4 regions of the Pseudomonas sp. L7 genome follow, and region 3 is predicted to be linked to each of the others. Evidence: riboswitches for the same ligand, from Rfam matches in the RefSeq annotation. Region 3 holds a riboswitch; each other region holds the start of a gene.
The links. A riboswitch is a leader RNA that binds a small molecule or an ion and turns the genes downstream of it on or off. The one in region 3 is predicted to bind cobalamin.

Region 1 (6,900 bases), 1.7 Mb from region 3:
CCGAGCCATTGAGTGTCGAAGCGCTGGCCAGCCGCGCCAACATGAGCGTTTCGACTTTCCACGAACACTTCAAGCGCTGCACCGAACTGGCGCCGATGCAGTACCTCAAGCGCCTGCGGCTGCTCAAGGCGCAGCAGATGCTGATCGGCGAGAGCCTGGGTGTGGCCCAGGTGGCGCACCGCGTAGGCTATCAGAGCACGTCGCAGTTCAGCCGCGAGTACAAGCGCGAATTCGCCCGCAGCCCAGGTGACGAACTGCCCTACCGCAGCCTGCCGGTATGACCCGGCTCTCAGGCCTGGCGACGGACCATCGCCACGATGCCGGCGCTCAGTTCCACCTTGGCCTGCCCTGGCTCGACCTCCCCGAGGCCGCTGCCTGTGACAATGCCTCGGCGGCGCCCAAGGGCCACTCTGCCAGCGGCCAGTAACGCCCCTTGCGCGATTCATAAAGACCGAACCGGCGGGCATCGAGAAGAAACTCCGGCGCCTGGCCAGCCTCGGGCGGCGGCCCCCGGAAGTCCCGCGACAAGGTCAGGTGCGCACGATAGTCACGGGCCTGCCCGGCGATGCCCAGCGGCAGTACCCGCTGCTCCAGGCCGTAGACCAGCTGGCGCAGGCTGGCGGGTGTCTCGCCAGGTTCGAGCACCAGTGCACCAGCACGTCGCCACACCTGCAGACGGTCGAGCAGCAGGCGTATCGGCGCCCCGGTCCCACGGGGCGTCATGCCGTCTACCGCAGCGCACAGCGCCGGCACCAGGGCGGCATCCACATCGCCCAGGAACAGCAACGTCACATGAAAATTCTCGGCCGGTACCGGCTTGCCGGCCCGCAACCCCAACTCACGGCGCCACTGGGCAACGGCCCGGCGCTGAGCCTCGGGCAAATCCAGGGCAAAGAAAAGGCGCTTGAAGGGCGCACCGCTTGGGCGTGCATCCTGAACCATCGGAAACTCCTTGATCAGCCAAAGAACCGGGTGACGTGTCGATTCACCAAGCCGCCGGGTTGAATCGTTTGCGCAGACTGCCGACCATTCCACCTTGGTCCAAAGCGATGTAACAACATTATGTACAAACTGGCGACTCGATTGTTTATGCTGGCGGGCTACAGCCATGGCGCATGGCCATTTTTATTCGACAAGTAACCGTCCATGAAAATCGCACTCGTACTTATCTTCGTCCTCTCGATCGCCTATGTTCACCTGCGCGGTCGCGTTCGCCACAAGCTGACTCGTCAGTTGGGCGACCACTCGAGCTTCCTCGCCCCGGTCAACAGTTTCCTGTACCTGTTCTCCAAGCACCCGGCCAAGCCCTACCTGCCCGTGGAATCGTTCCCCGAACTGCAGCCGCTCAAGGACCATTGGCAGGAAATCCGCGAAGAAGCCCAGCAGTTGCTGCACGCTGGCGAGATCAAGAAATCCGACAACTACGATGATGTCGGTTTCAATTCCTTCTTCAAGACCGGCTGGAAGCGCTTCTACCTGAAGTGGTACGGCGAAAGCCATCCCTCGGCGATGACCCTGTGCCCACGCACCACCGAACTGCTGCAAGGCATCGGCACGGTCAAGGCGGCGATGTTCGCCACCCTGCCGCCGGGAGCCAAGCTGGTTCGCCACCGTGACCCCTATGCCGGCTCGTACCGTTACCACCTGGGCCTGGACACGCCGAACGACGATGGCTGCTACATCGACGTGGACGGCGAGAAGTATTCCTGGCGCGACGGCGAGGCGGTGATCTTCGACGAGACCTACATCCACTACGCGGCCAATACCACCGAGCACAACCGTATCATCCTGTTCTGCGACGTCGAGCGCCCGTTGAAATACCGCTGGGCAAGCGCCTTCAACCGCTGGTTCAGCCGCAACGTCATGGCCGCAGCTGCCGCACCCAACGATGCCAACGACAAGACAGGCGGCATCAACCGTCTGTTCACGCGCATCTACAAGATCCGCGAACGTGGCAAGGCCATGAAGAAACGCAACCGCACCCGCTACTACCTCGAGAAGTGGGCCGTGGTGGCAGCACTGGTGCTGCTGTTCATCTACATCTGACACTTCCTGCGGCCTCCTCGCCCCTCGGCGAAGAGGCCCGCCCTTCCCCCCATCTTCGACTAGCCTGAAAGCTCCTGTTGCCAACCTGACAAGGTGAAGACGATGAGCATGATGGACTGGGACGCCTACCGTAAGCAGTTGATGGCCGGCATCGGCGATCTCAAGCAGCTTTCCCCCGACACCGTGGCCGGCTACGCCACCGCCAGCGCTGCCGGCGCCAAGACCAACCACCTCGACGCCAAGACCCGCGAGCTGATTTCCCTGGCCGTGGCAGTGACCACCCGCTGCGACGGCTGCATCGCCGTGCACTCGCAGCAGGCGGTCAAACACGGTGCCACCCGCGAGGAAATCGCAGAAGCCCTGGGCGTGGCCGTGGCCATGAACGCGGGCGCTGCCCTGGTGTATTCGGCACGGGCGCTGGATGCGGTCGGCAAGGCCGGCAGTTGAGGCGCTCGGGCGCCGCAGCACTTGCATGACGGCGCCCATCCACCCAGACTTGCCGGCCCAGCCCGAGCAGGAACCGACATGATCCACATTCGCCCCATGACCCCGGAAGACTTCGAGCGTTTCTGGCCGACCTTCCAGGCCATCGTCCAGGCGCGCGAGACCTACGCATACGACCCGCAGATGTCGCAGGAGCAGGCGCGCACGCTGTGGCTGGAGTTTCCGTTGCACACCCTGGTGGCCGAAGAGGATGGCGAGCTGCTCGGTTCCTACTACCTCAAGGCCAATGCCGCAGGCCCGGGCGCGCACGTGGGCAATTGCGGATACATGGTCGCACCCCGTTCACGCGGACGTGGCGTGGCACGGCTGATGTGCGAGCACTCGCAGAAGCTGGCGCGCCAGGAGGGTTTTCTGGCCTTGCAGTTCAATTCGGTAGTGGCGAGCAACGAGGTCGCCGTGGGGCTGTGGCATAAGCTCGGTTTCGAGACCGTCGGGCGCCTGCCCAAGGCATTTCGTCATGCAGCACTGGGGCTGGTGGATTGCCTGGTGATGTACAAGTGGCTGGCCGATGAGCCAGTGACCGAGAAACCTGCGTTGCTGATCGGGCGCAAGAACATCGAGGCGCGGGTGTCGCGGCGCCGGGGCCGCTAGGCGCCCTTGAGCCTGCAGGGGCAGCCTCGTGCCGCAATCGCTGCACGAGGCTGCCCTTACAAACGGCGTACAACCATCGAAGGCGTCAGAACGCCAGGCCGACCTTCACACCAAACTCGTCACGCTTGAGCTTGTTGTTGTCGGCAACCGGCGAGTCCTCGTCGATCTTGTACTCGGTACGGGTGTAGTACACGCCGGCCTGGATCGGCATGCCGCCCTGCTGGTTCATCAGCAGTGTGACTTCGGCATACGGGTTGGTGCGGTCCTTCATGTCGACACTGTCGCTGCCAAAGTCGTCGACCTTCAGGCGTGCACGGCCATCGATGGTATGACGGGCGCCGACCTCGACACGCAGGGTCGAGGCGTCGAACTGGTGGTTGTAACCCAGCGCCGCCTTGGCGAACGGCGACTTGTAGGTCAGCTTGGTATCCAGGTCGTTGATCTCGGGCTCGAAACGGGTCCAGCTGTAGCCACCACCGACGATCACATCGACGAAGTTGCGCGCATCCAGCGCGGCACGCCAGCCAAGGTCGAGGTCGGCTTGTGCCTCCTTGAGCTTGTTGTCGTTCTTCTTGCCGTACTTGGCTTCGGCACCGATCTGGTAGATGAAGCCGGACTCGGCCGTCATCTTGTTGCCGAAGTTGGCGAACACACCGCCTTGGCCCAGGTGCTCCTTGTCGGAGTCGCCGCCGCCTTCGAACTTGAACTTGTCGTAGGAACCGAGCAGGCCGAAGGTGAACAGGGGCTCGGTGCTGGGAGCTGCCATCGCTGCCAGCGGCGCGCCGAGGAGGGCCAGGGCGCAAGTGTGACGCAGCAGTTTTCCAGTGAACATTCGCAAAAGTCTCCATGACGTTGAATAAAAAAGGGCGATCGAGCGGTTCGAGACAACGTCAGTAGGAAAAGTTCGAAAAAAATCCAATAAAAACGCGCAACCCTGCAACCCATCACGTTTTTTCGCCCATCCAAACGATTGACTCCCTCCGCGTTCGATGATCAGATGCGCGCCAGTTTCAGGTGTCCTGCGCCGCCGTGCGCAGGGTGAAACGGGAAGCCGGTGCGTCTTTGCAGACAAGTCCGGCGCTGCCCCCGCAACGGTAAGCGAGCGAATCCTTCGACACACCACTGTGCTCATGCATGGGAAGGTGAAGGCTTCACGACCCTCGCAAGCCCGGAGACCGGCCTGACGCTTCTGTTGGCAAACCCGCGGTGGGCGGGCGCAGGCCGGTGTTCGCGTGCGCGCCTGCGTGCGTGTCTGCTCGTCTTTGCGTTGTTTCCACCGGGATCCATTCATTCCTGAACCCCTGGAACGACATGTCCCGACACTTCAAGCTTCACACCCTGGCCGCCTGCATGGCGGTGTCCCTGCCGGCGCTGGCAGAGCAGCCGCAAGGCAAGGTCCTCGACCTGCCCTCGACGGCGATCACCGAGACCCGCGACGAACAGATCGTCGACCTGGCAACCCCTACCCAAGCCGGTTCGCGCCTGAACCTCAGCGCCCTGGAAACCCCGGCCAGCACCACCAGCATCACCGCCGAGCAGATCCAGCAGCGCGCCAACCTCACGGTGCAGGATGCAGTGACCCGCTCGCCCGGCATAACCTCCGTCGGCACCCCGGGCAACGGCAACACTGCGCTCTCCGCCCGTGGTTTCAGCGGACACTCTTCGGTGATGACCTTGTTCGACGGTTCGCGCCTGTACACCGGCGCTGGCACCCAGACCTTTCCGGTGGACCCGTGGATGGTCGAGCGCATCGACGTGATCCGAGGCCCCGCCTCGGTACTTTATGGCGAAGGGGCCACGGGCGCGGTGATCAACGTGATCCCGAAAAAACCCTTCGACGGCGAGATCCGCAATCACCTGCGCCTGGGCTATGGCTCATGGGATCGCCAGCAACTGGGCCTGGACAGCGGCGGCAGCCTGAGCGAACGCCTGAGCTACCGCCTGACCCTGAACAAGCAGGAAGGCAATGGCTGGGTCGACCGCACCGACTCTCGCAGCCTGGCCTTGAGTGCAGCGTTGCGCTTCGATGCCACCGACGACCTGAGCTTCACGTTGGCCCATGAACGTGGCGACGCACAGCCATCGAACTACTTCGGCACGCCGCTGATCGACGGCCACCTGCGCGACAGCCTGCGCAAGAAGAACTACAACATCCAGAACGACGTGCAGCGCTACCATGACGAATGGACCCGCTTCAACACCGACTGGACCCTCAGCGACAGCGTCACTGCCAGCAACCAGTTGTACTACATCAAGAGCCGCCGGCACTGGCGCAATGCCGAGGACTACACCTGGGATCCGAGCCGCGAGCAGCTGGAGCGCGCGAGCTACCTGGAGATCAAGCACAACCAGGAGCAGATCGGCGACCGCCAGAGCTTCACCTTCGATCACTCGTTGTTCGGGCTGAACAGCAAGACTGTGCTCGGCGCGGAGTACAACAAGATCCGCTTCAATGTCGACAGCAACTCGCCGTACAGCGATGTCGGCGGCGACTACGTCGATCCCTGGAATCCGGCACCGGGCTGGTTCCACAGTCGGAACGTCACACGTGCGCAGACCCTCTCGACGACCCACACCTTCGCCCTGTTCGCCGAGAACCGCACCCAACTGACCGATCGCCTGTCGCTGGTGACCGGTATCCGCCGCGACCAGAACCACATCGACCGTGACAACCTGACCAACGACACTCGCGTCGACCGCAGCCTGCAAGGCGGCAACTGGCGCGCCGGCCTGGTGTTCGCGGTAACCGACAACCTGTCGCTGTACGGCCAGTACTCCACCAGCGAAGACGGCGTGAACAACCTGATCAGCCTCAGCCCGAGCCAGATCAACTACGACCTGACCGAATCGAAGCAGACCGAGCTGGGGCTCAAGCAGCGCTTCTGGGATGGGCGCGGTGAATGGACCCTGGCCGCCTATCACATCGTCAAGAAGAAGCTGTTGGTCGACGACCCGATCAGCCATGAGAAACAACAGGCAGGCCAGCAGACCTCCGACGGCCTGGAAGCCGCGCTGGAGCTGGATCTGGGCCACCAATGGCAGGTATCGGCAAACGCCTCGGTGGTCCGCGCCAAGTACGATGATTTCGACGAGATCGTCGGCAGCATCGCCCAGGACCGCGCCGGCAACCGCCCCGCCAACGTCCCGCGCCGTACCGCCAACCTCTGGCTCAACAAAGGCTTCGGCCAGACCGTCGACGCCGGCATTGGCCTGCGCTACGTCGACCAGCGCTATGCCGATACCGCCAACGCCTACAGCGTCCCTGGCTACACCGTGGTCGATGCCAATCTCGGCTGGCAGGTACTGCCCGACGTACGCCTTGGCCTGCAGTTGAACAACCTGTTCAACCGCGACTACGTGGTTGCCGCGCACAGTGGCGAACAATGGCTGCTGGGCGCGCCGCGCTCGTACTTCGCGACGGTGGACTACAGCTTCTGATGCCGTAGGCCTCGCCGGCCCTATCGCGGGACCAGCCCGCTCCCACTGGATCAGTGAAGAATCTGTGGGAGCGGGCTGGTCCCGCGATAGGGCCCGGCAAATCAACACAACAGCAGAGATATAAGATAACATTCCAAATTCAACTCAACTTCACCTCAAGCCCCATGCCATCCACCCCGCCCTCCTCCCGCCTGCACAGCATCGACGCCCTGCGCGGCATGGTCATCCTGTTCATGCTGCTCGACCACGTACGCGAAACCTTCTTCCTGCATCGCCAGGTCAGCGACCCGATGAGCATCGACGCCACCGAGCCCGCACTGT
Region 2 (6,900 bases), 1.6 Mb from region 3:
GGACCAGCGCCGCAGGATGTTCAGGCGCTCGCTGTCGGTGATCCTTTGCAACGCCTGGTCGACCAGATTCAGCAGCCTGACGTTGTGTTGGCCCAGTGCGAAAGCGAAGGCACCTGCAGGCGTCTGGACGAAATGGTCGATGCGCACCAGGCCTTGATAAGCCCGTCCAATGGCGAAGTCCGAGCTGATGGCATCGCCGATGTAAGCATCGGCATCGCCCAGCGCCACGGCGCTGAGGCCTGCCTGGGTCGAGCTGTAGAGGGTCAGATGCGCCTCGGGGTACAGGGCTTGGACAGTCGTCGTCGGCAGGTAGTGGTCGACCATCGCCAGGCGCAGGCCGGTCAGATCCTCACTGTGTAGTTGGGGACGGTCCTGACGCGTGACGATTACCGGAAGGTCGTCGGCATAAGCTTGGCTCAGGGACAACTGAGCATCGGCCGCTTCGAAACCGTTGGAGCTGCCAAGCAGGTCGATCTCCCCCTTGTGCAGGGCTTCGATGGCCGCCGTGCGGCTGGCGAAACGGCGTACTTCGACCGGAATGCCCAATTGCTCGCCGATCAGGCCTGCATAATCCGCGCTCAATCCCTCGTAGTCGTGCGGGCTGACATTGATTTCGAAGGGCGGATAGTCAGGGCGCGAGCTGCCCAGGATCAGCACCTTGCGCTCGCGCAGCCATTGGCGGTCGCTGTCGCTCAGCGGCAGCGCGGCACTGGCGCTGATCGAGCGGGCCAACAACTGTCGTGGTTCGTTTTCGCCAGCTGCGGCGCCCGATACCAGCAGGACGGCCGCTGCCAGTAGCAGGCCGCCAAGGGTGTGCTTCATGAGCGCGAGGCTCAATTCACGTGGTTGCGTTTGGCCAGGTCGACCATTTCGACCAGCGACTCGGTCTTGAGTTTTTCGCCGATTCGGCCGCGGTAAGTACTGATGGTCTTGGCGCTGAGGTTCATGGCTGTCCCTATGTACTTGTTGTTTTCTCCCCGCGCGAGCCTGCGCAGGACTTCCATTTCCCGGTTCGACAGGCTGTTGAGCCGTACCGTTTCCGATGCCAGGGTGTTGCTGTTCACCGACATCTGCGGAAACGTCGAATAACCTTTGACCAGTGCCTTGAGCGCAAACAACAGGGCATCGAGGTCTTCGTCCTTGTTGACGAAAGCCGCGATCCCGGCATCCAGGCAGCGACGAACATAGAGGTCGGAGGACTGCCCAGTGAGTACCATGATTTTTGGCGCAGGATCGAGCAATTGCAAACGCTTGATCACCTCCATGCCATCCAGGCCTGGTAGCCCAATATCGAGAATCACCACTTTTGGGGCAAGCTGGCGTGCCATCTGTACGGCTTCGATGCCATTACCCGACTCGCCAACGACATCAAAGCGTTCGCGTTCGAGCAGGATGCGCACGGCAAGGCGAACTGTGGGGTGATCATCGACCATCAGTACGGTGGTCATGGGAAAACTCCTGTACGAAGTAATGTTCGTTCCTGACGTTATCCAGGAATGGGTCTGTAGGGCCAATCTGGCTGCAGGCACGATACGTCCATCAGAAAGCTTTGATAATGGCGAGTATAGGCGCGTTGAAAAAGCCGCCACTGGTTGGTGAAAAGTCTTACAAAAAAGCGGCACGTGGGGCGGCGACGCTGCTCGCGGGCCGGTATGGGGTGAGGATGCTCAGGTAGAGCGCAGACAAGCTGGGTGAGGTTTGTTCACGCGTTGCGTGGAGGCGGGATTGTTGATCAGCGCAGTGCCGACCCGCGTCGGGCGTTGCCGCAATTGTCCTGCGCAATTCGGGCACTGTCCCTGCAGATGGTGCTCGGCGCAGCGGCGACAGAAGGTGCATTCGAACGAGCAGATCAACGCGTCAAGGGTATCGGGGGGCAAATCGGTATCGCAACATTCGCAATTGGGGCGTAGCTCGAGCATGGCGCAACTCCGGTACGGACAGTGATGCGCCAGTGTCGGTCGCTGGAGGCTGGCTGGCAATCCTCAGTCGCCGGGGCGATACAGGTGGGCGTGGCCGGCGCGGTACAAGGCCGAGTCGGCAAATGGCGCGTCGCCTAGCACGTGGCCGACGAGAATCAGCGCAGTGCGTCGGAAGCCTTTGTCGGCAACAGCGTCGACGATATCGGCGAGGCGGCCCCTGACCCAGTCCTGGTCGGGCCAGGTTGCGCGGTGGATCACTGCCACCGGGCAATCTGCCCCGTAGTGCGGCAGCAGCTCGTCGACGATGCGCGGTAGATGGCGTACCCCCAGGTGGATGGCCAAGGTACTGCGGTGGCGCGCCAGGTCCGCCAGTTGCTCGCCTGCCGGCATCGGTGAGCGGTCGCCGTAGCGGGTCAGGATGACCGTCTGGGCGATGTCTGGCAGCGTCAGTTCACAGCCGAGCAGGGCGGCGCTGGCGGCCGTGGCGGTAACGCCAGGAATGATCTGGTAGTCGATGCCCTGTTCGCGCAGGTGGCGAATCTGCTCGCCGATGGCGCCATACAGGCTGGGGTCGCCGCTGTGTACCCGGGCGACATCCAGCCCCTTTTCATGGGCGTCGCGAATGGCGGCGATGATCTGCTCGAGATGCAGTTCGGCGCTGTTGATCACGGTACTGGCCGTGTGGCCTTCAAGTACCGCGGGCGGTACCAGTGAGCCGGCGTAGATGATCACCGGGCATTGGCGGATCAGGCGTTGGCCCTTGACCGTGATCAGCTCCGGGTCGCCGGGGCCGGCACCGATGAAATAGACCGTCATGGCAAGTCCTTGAGCATGAAATGAAAAGCGATTATCCGTTGCTGGCCAGGGCAAGGGTAGCGTCACCGAGCACCTGTCGAGTGACTGTCAGGATCGGCGAGCGCTGACCCTCGTCAGCCAGTGCCAGCGCTGCGCTCTCTGCCACTCCCCAACAGCCTGTGGCGTTGAAGGCCATTTCGGAGCGGTGGCTGAGGAGGGGCAGGAAAGGGTGCAGTTGCTGGGCGCTGTACAGCGTCAGGGGCAGGCCGAGTTGCTCGGCCAGTTGCCGAAGGCCGGGCTCCTGGGCCTTGAGATCGATGCTGGCGATACCGCGCAAGGCGGCCAGCGGCAGGCCGTTGTCGGCCAGCGTACGGTGCAGCAGGGTTTCCAGAACCGCCGCCGGGCAACCCCTGCGGCAGCCGAAACCGACATATAGCGCGGCCATCAGGCCTGCGCGGAGCGACGGTAGAGCCAGGCGCTCAGCAGGCCCAATGCAACCCAGAAAGCTGCGTTGGTCAGCCAGGAGGCAACCTTGAACTGTGCTTCCAGCGCTTCGGGTGCCAGGCTTTCATGCACCAGTGGCTGAGGGGCGCCGATCAGGTGTGGCACGACCAGCAGCGCTGCGCCGAGCACCTTCAGCAGCCAGTGGCGCGCGAAGACCAGCAACGCCAGGCCCACCGCAGTGGCGGCGGCGGTGCCGATCCACCAGGTCTGGCGTTGGCCCAGATCGGCAGCGGCGGTGCCAGGCAGTTCAGGCGGAAGGCCCAGGGTCGGTGCCAGGCAGAACACGGCGAAGCCGCCCAGGCCCCACAACGCGCCAGTACTGACCCGACCAGGTTCGCGCAGGCTGTAGAGTGCGGCGAGAATCAGCGCGAAACCGACTGCCACCACCAGATTACCGCCGGTGGTCGACAGCACACGCTGCCAGCCGTCTTCCGGCGACCAGGCTTCTGCGTCGTGCTCATGGCCTCCGGCGCTTTCAGCGGTGTGCTCATGCTGCTCGGTGGGGGCCGCGCTTTCATAGGTTTCGGCCTGCAGGATCAAGGGCGCGACCCAGAAACTCTGCAACAGCGTCAGCAAAAGTGCGGCGAGCAGGCCACTGAAGCCTGCAGTTCGAGCGATACGCTTGATCATTGTCGGGCACTCAGTGGCAAGGGAAGGCGGCGCTGTGGCGGGTATCGTGGGCAGCGTTGTGAACCGCCTCGAGATGGGAGAACCCGGCGAAGTACACCAGGCACAGGCCCAGCAGGCTGGCGCCGACCGCAACGACGAGGCGCTGGCTGAGGCTGACGGGGGTTGCGATGCTGTGTTTGGCGCTGGTGACGGACATGACGCATTCCTCTGCTTTTTTTCATGGGCGACAGGAAGCGCGGCAACCCCAGGCGAGAACCGCCCAGGGACATGCAACAGCGCCCGCCCACCGCGGGGTGTGATCACAAGACGTCGGGCCGGTCTCCGGGCTGACGAGCAGGAGCCTGGCTCCTGGGGAGAGCGTCACCTTCCCATGCCGAACTGCAGGCACAGTGGATCAGACGCTCGCTCGCTTACCGTTGCGGGGGCAGCACCGGACTTGTCAGGCCCATGAAGAGCCATTGACGCACCGGTTTCCCGTTTCACCCCTGCAAGGGGCACCCTACGTAATGTATTAGGAGATCACGGCCATGCTTTGGTCGTCAATTCTTGTTACGAATCGCGCAGGCGTAGCGACTGGAAATCATCAACCTGCCTTGCACGTCGCACTTTTTGGCGTTCAGGGGCTCTATGCATGGCCAGGCTGTGCCGATTTCCGGCCCGGCCGCTGACCCTGGACCCCGGTGCAGATGCCTGTTCCTGCCTATCGCCGCCGTGCCCGCCTGTCGCTGGTGGGTGTCTTGATCGCCCTGTGCGCGTGCACCGGGCAGCAGGGGCGCGACGTATTCACCCAGTTAGGCAATGGTCATCCCAGCGAGTTGTTCCAGACCAGTGTCGACCGCATGGCGACCTTGTCCATGCGCGACAACCTGCAGAGCCTGTATCTGCTGATGAACAAGCTCTACCTGCGCAACCCCAATCAGTGGAAGCAGTCCGGCTATCTGGATGCGGCCACCGCCGAGCGCCAGATCCGCCAGGCCATCGAGCAGCGCCAGCCATTGCCGCAACTGGGCGAGCGCCGTGACCTGGCGGCGCTGAGCTACGCCTTGAGCCCGGAGTTTCGTGGAGATCGAGTCGGGGCGTTCATCTATGCCATCGGCAGCATGTTGATTACCGCCCACGGTGGGCGCACCGAGTTCTACATGACCGATGCGATTGATCCACTGTTCGTCAATAACGCCGCGCGCAACATCGAAAAGGCTACCTGGATGCTCAGTCAGCGCCAGGACGCCAATGGTGTGTTGCTACTGTTTTCCAACGAAATCTCGGAGGAGGGCAGCAACCTCAGCTTTGCCGTCGAATTCGGCAAGATCGTGGCGCGCCTCGATCTGCTGGCGCAGATGCTGGATGAGCGTTATCGACGGATCGGCCTCAATTACGCGCAGAGCCTGTTATTGATGAATTTCCTGCCGGTGCAGTGATCGTTACCCGTGGTTTCACAGCAATGCTTCGATCGCGCGTCGATAGCGCTGGCCGGCCAGGCTCATGCTGTTGTTGTGGCTCGCTCCCGGCACCAGGAGCAAGGTCTTGGGCTGTTGGGCCGCCTCGAACAGCGCCTCGCTGAAGCGGGGGGGCACATACCGATCATCCAGGCCATGCACCAGCAGCAGCGGCAAACCGATATCGGCGATCTTGCCCAGCGAGTCGAATTTCTGCGACAGCAGCCAGCGCACCGGCAGTGTGGTATCGGCCACTGATGCCGCCGCGTCGCCAAGGGAGGTGAAGGTGGATTCGAGAATCAGGCCGCGCGCAGGTACAGGCTTACCTTGCTGGCGTGCCTGGCGTGCGAGCTCCGAGGCAAGCTCCACAGCGACCGCACCGCCCAGCGAATGGCCGAAGATCAGGCGCTTGCCCGGCACCGGCTGCAACTGGGCGAAGCGCTCCCAGGCAATTCGGGCGTCCTCGTAAACCGTGGCTTCGGACGGCAGGTCGCCTCGGCTCTGGCCAAAACCGCGGTAGTCCACGGCCAACACCGAATAGCCCATGGCGTGCAACTGCTCGATGCGGAACATCTGGCCGGTGAGGTTCCAGCGTACGCCGTGCAGGTAGAGTATCGCCGGCGCATCGGCGCGTTTGGCCGGCCACCACCAGGCATGCAGGCTCTGGTCGTCGGTGAAGTTGCGCGGGCGCAGGTCCAGTTCCTGTACGTCGGCAGGCAGGCCCCTGAACCAACTGGCCTGGCCCGGCTCGATACGAAACACCAGTTCGCGCTCCTTGTGCTGCAAGACCGCGCAGCCCGCGGGCAGGCCCACCACCAGCAGGGCCATGGCCAGCCACATGAGCCAGCGGCGTTTGAAGTGAGTGAGCAGGGTGTCGGTCATGGGTGTCATCAGGCTGCTGGGAATCGTCGTTTTTAGCAGAAGCCATGGCCTCGCTGCAGGCAATTTTTCCCGAGCGGTGCTGACACATGTTTGCAAGCTGTTTCCCCGGTGCCATCGAGGGGCTCTGCACGCTTGCCGCCGCGGGCGCCGAGGGGTAGGTTTCCCTGACCCTGCCGATGGAAGACTCACCTTGGACTCGATTACCCAAGCCGTACTCGGTGCCGCCCTGCAAGGTACGGTGCTCGGTCGCATCCAGGGCCGCCGTTCGCTGCTGTATGGCGCCGCGCTGGCCACCTTGCCCGATCTCGATGTGGTGATCCGGTATGCGGACCCCGTTTCGCAGATGACCTATCACCGTGGTTTTTCCCACTCGATCTTCGTCCTTACCGGTCTGGCGCTGCTGCTGGCGTGGCTGGTGGCCTGGGTTGGGCAAAGGCGCTGGCCCGACAAGGGATACCGTTGGCCCCGGTTGTTCGTGGCGTTCTGGCTGGTGCTGGTCACCCACCCTCTGCTGGACGCGTTCACGGTCTATGGCACGCAATTGTTCTGGCCGCTGCCGCTCATTCCCGAAAGCTGGGCGGCGGTGTTCATCATCGATCCGGTCTACACCGTGCCACTGCTGGTCGCTGTGATCTATGCCGCGTGGCGAGGGCTGAGCGGCAAGGCGATACCCCTGATGACAGCAGCCCTGGTGTTCAGCACGGCGTATCTGGGCTTTGGGCTGGCCGGGCGCA
Region 3 (6,900 bases):
CGCCGTGATCCTCCAGCCGTTGCGCATAAAGCAGGCCGTCATCGCGCAATGGATCGAACTCGGCCACGGCAATGAAAGCGGGCGCCAGCCCTTTGAAATTGTCGGCGAGCAGCGGTAGCGCCAGCGGGCTGCGGGTAGTGGAGGGCAGGTAGGCATTCAGGCAGGCCTGCATGTCCGCGACAGACAGCAGCGGCGCATCGGCACATTCGCGTCGCGACACGCTGTCCTCGTCGCCCAGTGCTGGATAGATCAGTGCCTGCATGCGCGGCTGCGGCTCACCGGCCTCGCGCAGTGCCAGGCACAAGGCGGCGGCGAGGTTACCCCCGGCGCTGTCGCCGATGGCGACCAGGCGCGTGGGGTCGATCGGTATATCCAGCACGCCATCGCGCAGGGCGCGCCAGGCGGCGAGGCTGTCGTGCAGGGCGGCGGGGAAGGGGGTTTCCGGCGAGAGTCGGTAATCCACCGCCACCACTAGCACCTCCAGGCGAGCTGTCAGTTCGGCGCAGAAGAATGCGTGTGAATCGAGCCCGCCCAGCATCCAGCCGCCGCCATGCATGAATAGCAGCGCTGGCCACCCATCGGCCGGTGCCGATTGTGCAGGCTGGAACACGCGCAGCGGCGCCAGTCCGGGCAAGCTCAGGTCGCGCACCTGCACGCCTTTCGGGCAGGGCGGGGTGAAGGCGGCTGCCATGCGTGAATAGGCCGCGCGCTGGGCCGTCAGTGCGGGATCGGCCACACCGAAGGCGCGGGTCCGCTCGATGAAGACCTGCATGCCGGCCGAGAGTGCGTAGCGCTGCATTACCGTTGCGCGACCAATGCCGCATCGGCGGGCTTGCCGTCGAATGTGGTGACGCCTTCGAGCCAGGCCGAGACCTGCTCGGGGTGTGCCTTGAGCCAGTCTCGCGCGGCATCGAGCGGCGCTTTGCGGTTGAGGATCGGCTCCATGACCTGACTCACACCTTCATTGGTGAAACGCAGGTTGTGCAGCAGCTTGGCGACGTTGCCGCATTGTTGCTGGTAACCGGCAGCGGTCATGATCGAGACGGTGGCCGAGCCTTCGTTGGGGCCGAAGGCGTCATCGCTGCCGGAGAGGTAGCGCATGTCGATCTGCAGGTTCATCGGGTGCGGCTTCCAGCCGGCGAACACCACCCACTCGCCCTTCTGCACGGCACGCTTGACCGCTGTCAGCATGCCAGCCTCACTGGACTCTATGCCCTTGAAGCCCTTCAGGCCGAATTTGTCTTCGGCGATCATCTGCGCGGTGATGCGGTTCATGCCGCTGCCCGGTTCGATCAGGTACAGCTGGTTCTTGAGCTTGTCGCGAAACCTGGCGATGTCGGCGAAGGTTTTCAGGCCTGCGTCGTAGGCGTAGGCAGGCACGGCATAGGTGGACTGAGCATCGGCGAGGGTGGCGGGGCTGATCACGTCGATCTGCTGTTTGTCCAGGAAGGGCTTGGCCACCGATTGCATGGTCGGCTGCCAGTAACCGAGGAACACATCGAGGCGTTTTTCCGCGATGCCGGCCAGGACGATCTGCTGCGAGGCGCTGGTCTGCTTGACCTTGTAGCCCAGACTGTCGAGCAGGGCTTCGGCGACGGCGCTGCTGGCGACGACATCGGTCCAGTTCACCGAGCCCATGCGCACATTCTGGCAAGCGGCGGGTTCTGCGGCCCAGCTGGCTGCGCTGATACTCAGGAGTGCGGCGCAGGTGGCCGCCTTGATCGATCGCTGCATGACTTTTCCCCTCACGAGACGGTGATTATCGTTGTTATGTCATGACGCCCCGCGCGGCGGTGGCTGCCGCTCAGGTTATGAGCCGGCCGAGCGGAAAAATCGCACCCAGGCGACCTGCTTTTGCACCCAGGCGACTTCGAGTTTGGCACGCTACCGGATGAGGCGCTTGGCCGGGACGCTGTTCTGGTTGTTCAAACATCACGCAACCCGTTGATTTTGCTTGCGCTATTCCCCTCCCTGATTGTGCCGCCCGCGTTGCGGGTATAGACTTTGCAAACTCTTCACCAAAGGCCCCCTTTGGTCCTCGCGACCGCCCGCCAGCATGAAACCGATCCAGTTGCCCCTGGGTGTGCGCCTGCGCGATGACGCCACCTTCATCAACTACTATCCGGGTGCCAACGCCGCGGCGCTGGGCTATGTCGAGCGGCTGTGCGAAGCCGACGCCGGCTGGACCGAGAGCCTCATCTATCTATGGGGTAAGCAGGGCGCGGGGCGTACTCACCTGCTGCAGGCTGCCACCCACCGTTTCCAGCAACTGGGCGAACCCGCTGTCTACCTGCCGTTGGCGCAATTGCTCGACCGTGGCGTGGAGCTGCTCGATCATCTGGAGCAGTACGAGCTGGTGTGCATCGACGACCTGCACGTGATTGCCGGCAAGGCCGACTGGGAAGAGGCGATGTTCCATCTGTTCAATCGCCTGCGAGACAGCGGCCGGCGCTTGCTGCTGGCGGCATCGAGTTCGCCGCGGGAGCTGCCGATCAAGCTTGCCGACCTTAAGTCACGGCTTACGCTGGCACTGATTTTCCAGATGCGTGGCCTGTCCGACGAAGACAAGCTGCGCGCCTTGCAACTGCGGGCTTCACGTCGTGGCCTGCACCTGACCGATGAGGTCGGGCACTTCATTCTCACCCGTGGCACGCGCAGCATGAGCGCACTGTTCGATCTGCTCGAGCGCCTCGACCAGGCCTCGCTGCAGGCCCAGCGCAAATTGACCATCCCCTTCCTCAAGGAAACCCTCGGCTGGTAACCCTGAAAACACCGGGCCAGAGCGGCAAAACGCAAAAGTCACATTTTTTTCGATAAAATTTGCAAATAGGTCCGATAGAAGGCATAGTTTCCCCCTTCTAAAGGATTACAGACACGGTCGTGCCCATGCTCAAGCGCTTCGCACCCCTCGTGCCACTCGCACTCGTGACCCTGCTTTTTGGCTGCGCGGCCCAAGGCCCGATTTCCCAGCCCCAGGATCACCCATCGGTCACCGCGCAAACCGCGGTCAAGGCCAAGGCGTCGCATTCGTCGGTATTCGATGAAGAAGACCTCGCCACCGATGAAGACCTCCAAGCCTTCTCCAGCAACAGCAAGCCCTACCAGCTGCCCGTCCTTGCAGACAGCATCCTGGAGCGTGGCATGTCGCTGATCGGCACCCGTTATCGTTTCGGCGGTACTTCCGAGCAGTCCGGCTTCGATTGCAGCGGCTTCATCGGCTACCTGTTCCGCGAAGAGGCCGGCATGAACCTGCCGCGCTCGACCCGCGAGATGATCAACGTCGACGCACCCAAGGTCGCACGCAACAAGCTCAAGCCAGGTGACCTGCTGTTCTTCAGCACCAATGGCCGTGGCCGTGTCAGCCATGCCGGCATCTACCTGGGCGACAACCAGTTCATCCACTCCAGCAGCCGCCGCAGCGGTGGTGTGCGCATCGACAACCTCGGTGACCGTTACTGGAGCAAGACCTTCATCGAAGCCAAGCGTGCCTTGGCCATGGCGCCGACCACTACCCTGTCGCGCAACTGATATCAAAATGCTGTATCCTCGCACGGCGGCGTAGCTGAAAAGCTAGCCGCCGTGCGCATTTACGAATAGCGTCTAATCTAAATCCTTAACTCTTTTTTCGGCTGCGGCCGATTGGTCTCAGACAGGTTCTGACCCATGGCGATGATGACGCGCTTCGCATTCCTCTCCCTGGTGGCACTGCTTGCCGCCTGTTCCAGCCGTGCTCCGGCCCCGGCACCCGTGGCCAAGCCGCAGGTTACCTTCATTGACCAGCCTTCCTCGTCGCCCGTGGCTGACGACGTGCTGATCCGTGCCATCGGTCTGGTCGGCACCCCGTATCGCTGGGGCGGCAACACGCCGGACTCGGGCTTCGATTGCAGTGGCCTGATCGGTTATGTGTACCGCGATGCGGCGAACATCAGCCTGCCACGCTCGACCCGCGAGATGATCGTCATGCGTGCGCCGACCGTGAACATCAACGCACTGCAGTCCGGTGACCTGGTGTTCTTCGCCACCGGCGGTGGTTCGCAGGTAAGCCATGCCGGGATCTACGTGGGTGAAGGGCGCTTCGTGCATGCGCCGTCCACCGGCGGTACGGTGCGGCTGGACTACCTGTCGAACAGCTACTGGTCCAAGGCCTACCTGCAGGCCAAGCGGGTGTTGACGCCGGGGCATCTGGCGCAGAATCCCTGAGATCGTCGGGGCTGCACAGCAGCCCCGACGTACATTCAAGCCTGCTTGAGCAACAGCGCCACCCCCGGATGGTATTGCCCCGACTCGTTATGCAGCTTGCGGTACGCATACGGGAAGTACCAGGCAATCGCACAGGCCGTGTGCTTGTTCAGGTCATCGACCAGATCCTGCAGTTCCTCGGGGCTTGCATTCTGCCCCGCCTTCCACGGGCTGACGAACAGCGCCCCGGCCTTGAGCTGGCTGGGATAGGCTGTCAGCCGCGCCAACGTCGCCGCCTCCTGCAGGGCCCCCGCCAGATCCAGGCGGGCGATCTTCGGCCAGCGCTGTTCAGTGTGCAGATGAATGGAGTGTTCGGCACCGGCAATCGACAGATCGCAGCGCCCTTCGCGCTCACCTTCGTCACGCTGCTTCTTGCTCTGATACTGCTGCAGCGCCACCAGCTCGGCCTGCCAGGCCGCCGCGGCGAGAATACCGGCATTGGCCTGGGCACCATGCCAGTAGGGCGCGTCGCCGTCGCCGTGGATCTGGTTGAAACGGTCGATGCAGTCGATCCAGCGCTCCAGGGCCGGGCGCAGGAACTCCAGGTGCGGGTTGTTGATGATCAAGCCTTGCATGCCGCGCTCTCCTTTTATTATGGTCGCGTACAGCCGGTGATGGCTATGTGATATCACTGCTTCAATAGTGAGACAAGCATCCAGATCAACCGTTCATCGTCCGCGTTTAATTGACGCTCCCGGTGCAACCCTCTAACCTTCGCGGCGTGTTTCAGGTGCTCTGCGGATCAGCTCCGGCAGGGTGAAACTGGGAAGCCGGTGGGCGCCAGCAGGGCGCGAATCCGGCGCTGCCCCCGCAACGGTAGGTGAGTCAAGGCCGCGCAAGGCCACTGGGTGTCCACACCCGGGAAGGCGCGCGGTTTCGGGCCAAGGCCCGGCTCACGAGCCCGGAGACCGGCCTGTCACTGCCAACGGCATCACGGAGGGTGATGCGCGCTGCCCCGTGGTGTCGCCACGGCTTTTGCGCGCTCCCTTCGCCTGCCTGCCTTGTTTTCTGTCGTTGCCTGGTGCCCGCCCGCGAGTGCCCGACCGGTGCGTCGACAGCTTGCGGAGAACCCCTGATGAGCGAATCCACCGAACGCGACGAACGCCACTTGGCGCGCATGCAGCGCAAAAAAGCGATCATCGACGAACGTATCGCCAACTCCCCCAACGAATGTGGCCTGCTGCTGGTGCTCACGGGCAATGGCAAGGGCAAGAGCAGCTCGGCCTTCGGCATGCTCGCCCGCGCGCTGGGGCATGGCATGCAGTGCGGGGTAGTGCAGTTCATCAAGGGTCGCAACAGCACTGGCGAAGAGCTGTTCTTCCGCCGTTTCCCCAATGAAGTGCGCTACCACGTGATGGGCGAGGGCTTCACCTGGGAAACCCAGGACCGCCAGCGCGACATCGCGGCTGCAGAAGCGGCCTGGGCGGTCTCCCGCCAGTTGCTGCAGGACCCGTCGGTGCAGTTCGTGGTGCTCGACGAGCTGAATATCGCCCTCAAGCACGGCTACCTCGACCTCGACCAGGTGCTCTCGGACATCCAGGCCCGTCCACCGATGCAGCACGTCATCGTCACGGGCCGCGCCGCCAAGCCTGAGATGATCGAGCTGGCCGACACCGTGACCGAGATGGGCATGCTCAAGCACGCCTTCCAGGCCGGTATCCGCGCACAGAAGGGCGTTGAACTGTGAGTCGAGCCACCCGTCATTGCCCAGCGGTGTTGATCGCCGCGCCGGCCTCCGGCCAAGGCAAGACCACCGTGACTGCCGCCCTGGCGCGCCTGCACCGCAACCTCGGGCGCAAGGTGCGGGTGTTCAAGTGCGGGCCGGATTTTCTTGACCCGATGATCCTGGAGCGCGCCAGCGGCGCCCCGGTGTATCAGTTGGACATGTGGATGATCGGCGAGCAGGAGAGCCGCCGCCTGTTGTGGGACGCCGCCGCCGAAGCCGACCTGATCCTCATCGAGGGTGTCATGGGGCTGTTCGACGGCACGCCGTCGAGCGCTGACCTGGCGCGGCATTTCGGCGTGCCGGTGCTGGCGGTGATCGATGGCACTGCCATGGCCCAGACCTTCGGGGCCCTGGCCCTGGGGCTGGCGCGCTACCAGCCCGACCTGCCATTCGCTGGCGTGCTGGCCAACCGGGTCGGCAGCCTGCGTCATGCGCAACTGCTCGAAGGCAGCCTGACCGAAGGCTTGCGCTGGTATGGCGGGTTGTCTCGCGAGCGCGGCATCGAATTGCCCAGCCGTCACCTCGGGCTGGTCCAGGCCAGTGAGCTGAACGATCTGGATGCACGCCTGGACGCCGCCGCCGAGGCCTTGGGCGCCAGCTGCGATGCTGCTTTGCCGCCACCGGTGGCCTTTGTCGAGCCACAAACCGTGCACTCGGCCGCAAGCCTGGCCGGTGTGCGCATCGGTGTGGCCCGCGACGAGGCCTTCGCCTTCCTCTATGGCGCCAATCTCGACCTGCTGCGCGATCACGGCGCGGAGCTGGTGTTCTTCTCGCCGTTGCATGATCGCCACCTGCCTGTGGTCGACAGCCTGTATTTGCCTGGCGGCTACCCCGAACTGCATCACCACGCCCTGGCGGCCAACGCGCCGATGCGCGAGGCGATCCGCGGCCATCATGCCGAAGGCAAACCCTTGTTGGCCGAATGCGGCGGCATG
Region 4 (6,900 bases), 1.4 Mb from region 3:
GCATCACTGGCGGGCGATCAGCACCTGCCGTGCCACCCGATGTTCGAGCAGTTGCTCATCCACCCGTCGATCCACGTCCGTGCATGTCAGGCCTTGCGCCTCAGCAAGAGGATGAAGAACAGGCCGCCGATGGCCGCCGTAGCGATGCCGATTGGCAGATCCTGCGGGGCGATCAGGGTGCGTGCGCCTACATCGACCCAGATCATGAACAGCGCCCCGAGCAAGGCGCAGGCCGGCAGCAGGCGGCGATGCTCGGCGCCCACCAGGCGACGAGCCACGTGGGGCAGCATCAGGCCGACGAAACCGATGGCGCCCGACAGCGACACCAGCACACCGGTCAGCAACGCCGTACCGACGAACACCTTGGCCCGCACGCGCCGGGTGTCGAAGCCCAGGCTCACAGCGGTCTGCTCGCCACTCATCAGCGCGTTCAGCGCCCGCGCCAGGCTCATCAACAGTACGAAGCCCGCCAGCACGCAAACGGCCGGCAGCCACAACAGCGACCACTGCGCCAGGCCCAGCCCGCCGAGCATCCAGAACATCACCGAAGCGGCGGCATGCGGGTCGCCGGTGTAGAGCAGCAGGTTGGCGGCGGCCATTACCACGAACGACACCGCTACCCCGGCCAGCAGCAGGCGATCGCTCTCCAGGCGCCCACCGCGGCTGGCCACGCCGAGCACCAGCAACATACTGCCCAACGCGCCGATGAACGCTGCCAAGGGCAGGCTGAAGGCCCCGGCGAACGGGCCGAGAAACAGCACCACCAGCACTGCGCCGAACACCGCCCCGGAGCTGACACCCAGCAGGTGCGGATCGGCCAGGGGATTGCGGGTCACCGCCTGCAGGGCGCCGCCGACCATTGCCAACCCTGCGCCGACCAGCGTCCCCAGCAACACGCGCGGTGCGCGGATCTGCCAGACGATCTGCGCCTGGCCGCGGCTCCAGTCGCCGTTTTCCCCCAGCCCCACCTGCTGCAGGACAATGCCGACCACTTTGCCCAATGCGACCTGCGCCGAGCCGAACCCCAGCGACAGCAGGCACGACAGCAGCAAGGCCAGCAGCAGCGAAACGATCAGCAGGCGATAGCCCGCAGGGCTGCGAATCGGCATCAGCGGCGGGCCTCGGCGAAGCGCTGCGGATGCAGGGCCGTGGCCAGGGTCTCGATGGCCTGGGCGTTCTCCACCGACGGTGTCACCTCCAGGTACGACAGCACCACGAAGCGCTGCTTGCGGATCGCCTCGACACTGCCCAGCGCCGGGTGGTGCAGGAGGAAGTCGCGTTTGTGCTGCCAACTGGTGGGCCCGTAGTCGACGATCACGATCACCTGCGGATCGCGTTCCACCACGCTCTCCCAGTTCACCTGGGTCCAGCTGGCGGCCACATCGCTCATGACGTTATCGCCTCCCGCCGTGGTGATCAGCGCCTGCGGCATCCCCAGGCGCCCGGAAGTGGTGGGGCGGTCTTCACCACTGTCATAAAGGAATACGCGCGGCCGTTGCTTGATCTCGGCCATCTGCGCCGCAACGCGCTCGACGCGTTGGCGCAACTGGCCAACCAGCGCAGTGGCGCGCTCGCGCACATCGAAGATCCGGCCAAGGTTGTCCAGGTCGCGGTAGAGGTCTTCGAGGCTGGCCTGGCGCTGGGGCATGATCCAGGAGCACGACTCGCTCAGTTCATACACCGGGATGTCGAAGGGCGCGAGGGTCTGTGGGGTGACCGGCCCGCCGATGCGCATGCCGTAGCTCCAGCCGGCGAGGAAGAAGTCGGCGTTGGCATCGAGCAGGTTTTCCACCGACACGTAGCGCGGCGCCAGCTCTGGCAGCCCGTCAAGTGCTTCGCGCAGGCTTGGGTCGAGGGTTTTCCAGCCGCTGATGCCGCTGTAGCCGGCCATGTGGTCGCGCAGCCCGAGGGCCAGGAGCATGCCGGTGAGATTGATGTCATGGCTGACGGCATGCTGCGGCGCATGGGTGAAGGTGACGTCGCGCTCGCAACTGCGCACGGTCAGTGGATAGTTGTCGGCCTCGGCGGCCAGGGGCAGGGCGGCCAGCAGGGCCAGGCTGGTGAGCAGCGATTTCATGCAGGGCTGATCCAGGTAATGCGTGGATGGGAGGCCAGCGGGTGGCGATCGACCAGGGCCTGTACGCCGAACACCTCGGCCAGGCACTGCTCGGTGAGCACGTGTTCTGGCGTGCCGTGGGCGACGATGCGCCCGGCATCGATCACGTACAGCCGATCGCAGAAGGCGGCGGCCAGGTTCAGATCGTGGAAGCTGGCCAGCAGGCTCAGGCCGGTGCTGCGCAGTTGCTGCAACAGGGCCAGCTGGAAGCGTGGGTCGAGGTGGTTGGTCGGCTCGTCGAGGATCAGCAGCCGAGGTTGCTGGACCAGTGCCCGCGCCAGCAGCACGCGCTGCTTTTCGCCGCCCGACAGGCAGACGAAGGCGTCGAGGGCGCGCGGCAGCAGGTCGAGCCTGGCGAGGGTGTCGTCGATCAGGCTCGGCTCGCCGTCGCCCTCGAACCAGCCCAGATGCGGGGTGCGGCCCATGGCAACGACGTCACGCACGTTCAGGCCGAAGTCTTCGGGGAACTCCTGCAGCATCACCGCGATGCGCTGGGCGACCCAGCGTGGGTTGCGCTGCCAGATATCCTCGCCATCGAGGTGCACCTGACCGACGCTGGGGCGATTGAAGCGGTAGGCGCAGCGCAGCAGGCTGGTCTTGCCACTGCCGTTGGGGCCGATCAGCCCGACGAATTCACCGGCGCCGATCTGCAGGTCGATACCCTCCAGCAGCGGCTGTCCACCGCTGTGCGGCGACCAGTGCAGGCCTTGGATGTGCAGGGTAGGGCATGACATGGATGAACCAACCGTCGCAGGGTGAGTGATACCCGAACGGTGGAGGTGCGCGCAGCTGTCGCGGGCGCGCGGCCGCCGCGAGAACCGGCCTGCGCCCGCCCACCGCGGGAGTTGCCAACTGCTGTGACAGGCCGGTCTCCGGGCTTGCGAGGGGCATGAGGCATTCACCTTCCCATGCCGTTGGCACAGTGGTGTATCGAATGCATCGCTCGCTTACCGTTGCGGGGGCAGCGCCGGACTGCTCGCAGGGGCGAGGCACCGGCTTCCCGTTTAATCCCCGGCTCGGCGGCAGGGGACACCTGAAACAAGGGGCGCATCTGAGCATTTATGGGATGGGGAGTCAACCAGCCCTGTTGCGGGGCACGCCCGCTCCCGCGACAGGGCCGACACCTTCAAGCCTTCAATGCTCAGCCGCGCTTGAGCACCAGCGTCAGGATGTCGTAACTGGCCACCAGTTCACCGAGCTGGTTGGTCACCTCCACATCCCAGGCCACCACCCCTTGCGGCTGCCCCAACGGGCTGGTCTTGCCCTGGTCGATCTTGCGCTTGCAGGTCAGGCGCGCCTGGATCGTGTCACCGATCCCCACCGGGTTGATAAAGCGCAGGGTGTCCAGCCCGTAGTTGGCCAGTACCGGCCCTTCACCCGGCGACACGAATAGTCCGGCCGCCGCTGACAGCACGAAGTAGCCATGGGCGATGCGCTTGCCGAACTGCGACTGCTTGGCGGCGATCTCGTCGAAATGCATGTAGAAGTGGTCGCCCGACAGGCAGCCGAAGTTCACCAGGTCCGCCTCGGTGACGGTACGTCGGTGGGTCAGCAGCGACTCGCCGATGCGCAGATCATCGAAGTAGCGACGGAACGGGTGCACCTCGGTCTCGATCACTTCAGCGCCACGCACGTGCTCGCCAGTGACCGCCGCCAGCATGCTCGGCGAACCCTGGATCGCGGCGCGCTGCAGGTAGTGCTTGACCGCCCGCAGGCCGCCGAGCTCTTCGCCGCCCCCGGCACGCCCGGGGCCGCCGTGCTTGAGCTGTGGCAGCGGCGAGCCGTGCCCGGTGGACTCCGGCGCAGCCTCGCGGTCGAGCACCAGCAGACGGCCGTGCCAGGCGGCGGCCGCGGGAATGGCCTTGGCGGCGATGGCGCGGTCGCGGGTCACCAGGGTCGCCACCAGGCTGCCCTTGCCTCGTGCGGCCAGGGCCAGGGCTTCGTCCAGGTCGTCGTAGGCCATCAGGGTGCTGACCGGGCCGAACGCCTCGATATCGTGGGCGCCGCCCTCGGCGTGCGGGTCGCGTGCGTGCAGCAGGGTCGGGGCGAAGAACGCACCTTCGGCCACGCCTTCGCCTACCGGCGAAAAACCGTCGCTGGCGCCGAACAGTTGGTCGCAGCTTTGCAGCAGGCTGCGCACGCGCTCGCCGACATCACGCTGCTGGTCGTGGGAGGCCAGCGCGCCCATGCGTACGCCTTCGACCGCCGGATCGCCCACCACCACCTTGGCCAGGCGTTCGCGCAGGCGGGTGGCGACGGCATCCAGGTGCCTGGCCGGCACGATGGCGCGGCGAATGGCCGTGCACTTCTGGCCTGCCTTGGTGGTCATCTCGCGCACCACCTCTTTGATGTACAGGTCGAACTCCTCGTCGTCCGGGGTTACATCCGGCCCGAGGATGGCGCAGTTCAGCGAGTCGGCTTCAGCCGTGAAGGGCACCGAGTTGCGCACCAGGTTCGGCGTCATGCGCAGCTTGGCGGCGGTGTCGGCGGAGCCGGTGAAGGTCACCAGGTCCTGGCCCTGCAGGCGTTCGAGCAAGTCGCCGGTGCTGCCGATCACCAGTTGCAGGCTGCCGGGTGGCAGCAGGCCGGATTCGTCGATCAGGCGCACCACGGCTTCGGTCAGGTAGCTGGTGGACGTCGCGGGCTTGACGATGCACGGCATGCCGGCGAGGAAGGTCGGCGCGAACTTCTCCAGCATGCCCCAGATCGGGAAGTTGAAGGCGTTGATGTGCACCGCCACGCCTGCCCGTGGCACCAGGATATGGCTGCCGGCGAAACGCCCTTGCTTGCCCAGCGGGATGGCCGGGCCTTCGTGCAGCAGGTTGCCCGAGGGCAACTCGCGGGTGCCGATGCCGGAGTAGGAAAACAGCGTGGCATTGCCGCCTTCGATGTCGATCCAACTGTCGGCACGGGTCGCGCCGCTGTGGTGGGAGAGGGCGTAGAGCTGTTCCTTGCGCTCGGCCAGGTACAGCGCCAGGGCCTTCAGGCGTGCGGCGCGCTGTTGAAAATCCAGGGCCATGAGCCCGGCGAGGCCCTGGCGGCGGCCGAAATCCAGCGCTTCGGCGAAGTCCGGGCGTTCTTCGTGGCTGTAGGCAAGTACTTGCCCGTCGAGGGCGCTGCGCAGGGCCTGGGCGCCGTGCTGGCCGATCCAGCGGCCGGCGATGAAACTCTGCAGGGTGTGGGCGTCAGACATGCTGTTCTCCTTTGAAGGGCGCGGTTACCACAGCGCCAGGGTGTAGCCGATGATCAGGCGGTTTTCGTCCACGGCGTTGGTCAGGCCATTGCCGGAACGGAAGGTGACGTTGCGCCAGCGCAGGCTGACGTCCTTGAACGGGCCGCTCTGGATGACGTAGGTGATGTCGGTGTCGCGCTCGCGTTCGCGGCCATTGCTGAGGGTCGCGGTTTCGGCGTGGCGACCGTCGGTATAGCGGGTCATGAAGCTCAGGCCCGGAATGCCCATCGCGACGAAGTCGTAGTCGTAGCGCACCTGCCAGGAATCCAGACCTGCGCGGGTGAAGGTGTTGTAGGTGACCAGGTTGACGGTGTAGGGGTCGCCGCCGTTGAGAAACGGAAACGCGCTGTCGCCGGACATCTGCTGCCAGGTGGCGGTGAACTTGTGGGCCTTCACGCCCAGGGTGAACATGGCGTTGAAGTTGCGGTTGTCGATGCGCCCGGCGCGTTCGGCGCCGTCGCCGCGGCTGTCGAAGTAGCGCAGGTCGCTGCGCAGGCTCAAACCCTCGCCCAGTGGCTGCGTGTGCAGCAGGCCCAGGTACTGCTGGCGGTAGATCTCGTCGAGCTTGGCGTAGTAGTAGCTGACGCTGGTCTGCGGGGTGATCGCGTAGCTGCCGCCACCGAAGTCGAAGTGGTCGCTGCTGGCCGCGCCGTAGCCAATGTCGTCGCGCCCGGAGGAGTCGCGCAGGTTGGCCTTGGTCAGGCGTCCGGCGTTGACGGTCAGCCCCTCGAGCTCCTGGCTGGTCAGCAGGCCGCCCTGGAAGGTCGATGACAGCAGGCGGGTGTCGTTGTACACCACCACGGGCAGAATCGGCTGCAGGGTGCCCAGGCGCAGGGTGCTCTTCGATACCCGCAGTTTGCCGGTCAGCCCCAGCTCGCTGTAATCGTCCACCGGCTCCAGGCTGTGCGGGCCGAAGGGCAGCAGGCCAGTGTTGCGCCGGTCGCGGCTGGAGTCGAGCTTGATCCCCAGTTGCCCCATGGCATCCACGCCCAGCCCTACCGGGCCCTCGCTGAAGCCCGATTCGAAGCGTGCGGTGAAACCCTGGGCCCATTCTTCGGCCTTGGCTTGCGGCGCATTGGACTGGCGGAAGTCGCGGTTGATGTAGTGGTTGCGCAGCTCGACGCGGGCGTGGCTGTCAGCGATGAAATCCGCCATGGCGGGCAAGGGCAGGGCGAGGGTGGCCAGCCAGGCGGCCGACTTGAGACGAGTGTGGTTCATTGTTGTTATATCCGACATTCGAGGTTCAAGGGTTCAGTGCTTGCTGGCGCCCGCGGCGCCGATCCCGGTCATGGAGCGAATGAACTGGCCCAGGTAGCGGCCACGTTCTTCGCTGGCTCGTTGCGAGCTGTCGGTGACCGAGAAGGCCCAGGCACCGAGGAAGGCCAGGCTCATGGAGAACAGCGCCGGGTTGCTGTAGGGGAACAGCGCGCGCTCGTTGTGCAGCACGTTGACCCACACCGCCGGGCCCAGCACCACCAGCACGATGGCCGAGACCAGCCCGGCCATGCTGCCGGCTACTGCGCCACGGGTGGTCAGGCCCTTCCAGAACATC

Region 1: it holds a riboswitch for cobalamin, as region 3 does, so the genes downstream of both, ACK3BK_RS11155 (TonB-dependent receptor) here and cobO (cob(I)yrinic acid a,c-diamide adenosyltransferase) in region 3, are expected to answer to the same signal.
Region 2: it holds a riboswitch for cobalamin, as region 3 does, so the genes downstream of both, ACK3BK_RS11625 (CbtB domain-containing protein) here and cobO (cob(I)yrinic acid a,c-diamide adenosyltransferase) in region 3, are expected to answer to the same signal.
Region 4: it holds a riboswitch for cobalamin, as region 3 does, so the genes downstream of both, ACK3BK_RS12140 (ABC transporter ATP-binding protein) here and cobO (cob(I)yrinic acid a,c-diamide adenosyltransferase) in region 3, are expected to answer to the same signal.

Annotation. Positions count from the first base shown of each region.
Region 1 is NZ_CP176784.1:2,466,238-2,473,137, reverse strand. Features, by position in the region: gene ACK3BK_RS11185 (AraC family transcriptional regulator) at 1-281, shown strand, start outside; gene thpR (RNA 2',3'-cyclic phosphodiesterase) at 328-942, opposite strand; gene lpxO (lipid A hydroxylase LpxO) at 1,147-2,046, shown strand; gene ACK3BK_RS11170 (carboxymuconolactone decarboxylase family protein) at 2,149-2,493, shown strand; gene ACK3BK_RS11165 (N-acetyltransferase family protein) at 2,572-3,141, shown strand; gene ACK3BK_RS11160 (outer membrane beta-barrel protein) at 3,227-3,973, opposite strand; cobalamin riboswitch at 4,137-4,340, shown strand; gene ACK3BK_RS11155 (TonB-dependent receptor) at 4,453-6,579, shown strand; gene ACK3BK_RS11150 (DUF1624 domain-containing protein) at 6,744-6,900, shown strand, end outside.
Region 2 is NZ_CP176784.1:2,556,484-2,563,383, forward strand. Features, by position in the region: gene ACK3BK_RS11595 (transporter substrate-binding domain-containing protein) at 1-822, opposite strand, end outside; gene ACK3BK_RS11600 (response regulator transcription factor) at 834-1,448, opposite strand; gene ACK3BK_RS11605 (DUF1272 domain-containing protein) at 1,668-1,919, opposite strand; gene cobM (precorrin-4 C(11)-methyltransferase) at 1,983-2,735, opposite strand; gene ACK3BK_RS11615 (cobalamin biosynthesis protein) at 2,767-3,159, opposite strand; gene ACK3BK_RS11620 (CbtA family protein) at 3,159-3,848, opposite strand; gene ACK3BK_RS11625 (CbtB domain-containing protein) at 3,859-4,044, opposite strand; cobalamin riboswitch at 4,143-4,365, opposite strand; gene ACK3BK_RS11630 (hypothetical protein) at 4,535-5,266, shown strand; gene ACK3BK_RS11635 (alpha/beta hydrolase) at 5,282-6,166, opposite strand; gene ACK3BK_RS11640 (metal-dependent hydrolase) at 6,357-6,900, shown strand, end outside.
Region 3 is NZ_CP176784.1:4,140,990-4,147,889, reverse strand. Features, by position in the region: gene ACK3BK_RS19105 (alpha/beta hydrolase) at 1-799, opposite strand, end outside; gene choX (choline ABC transporter substrate-binding protein) at 799-1,734, opposite strand; gene hda (DnaA regulatory inactivator Hda) at 2,057-2,761, shown strand; gene ACK3BK_RS19090 (C40 family peptidase) at 2,887-3,528, shown strand; gene ACK3BK_RS19085 (C40 family peptidase) at 3,664-4,200, shown strand; gene ACK3BK_RS19080 (hypothetical protein) at 4,236-4,814, opposite strand; cobalamin riboswitch at 4,951-5,171, shown strand; gene cobO (cob(I)yrinic acid a,c-diamide adenosyltransferase) at 5,315-5,926, shown strand; gene ACK3BK_RS19070 (cobyrinate a,c-diamide synthase) at 5,923-6,900, shown strand, end outside.
Region 4 is NZ_CP176784.1:2,698,649-2,705,548, forward strand. Features, by position in the region: gene ACK3BK_RS12130 (FecCD family ABC transporter permease) at 87-1,109, opposite strand; gene ACK3BK_RS12135 (ABC transporter substrate-binding protein) at 1,109-2,077, opposite strand; gene ACK3BK_RS12140 (ABC transporter ATP-binding protein) at 2,074-2,850, opposite strand; cobalamin riboswitch at 2,962-3,168, opposite strand; gene paaZ (phenylacetic acid degradation bifunctional protein PaaZ) at 3,258-5,309, opposite strand; gene ACK3BK_RS12150 (OprD family porin) at 5,334-6,566, opposite strand; partial or broken gene ACK3BK_RS12155 (cation acetate symporter) at 6,600-6,900, opposite strand, start outside.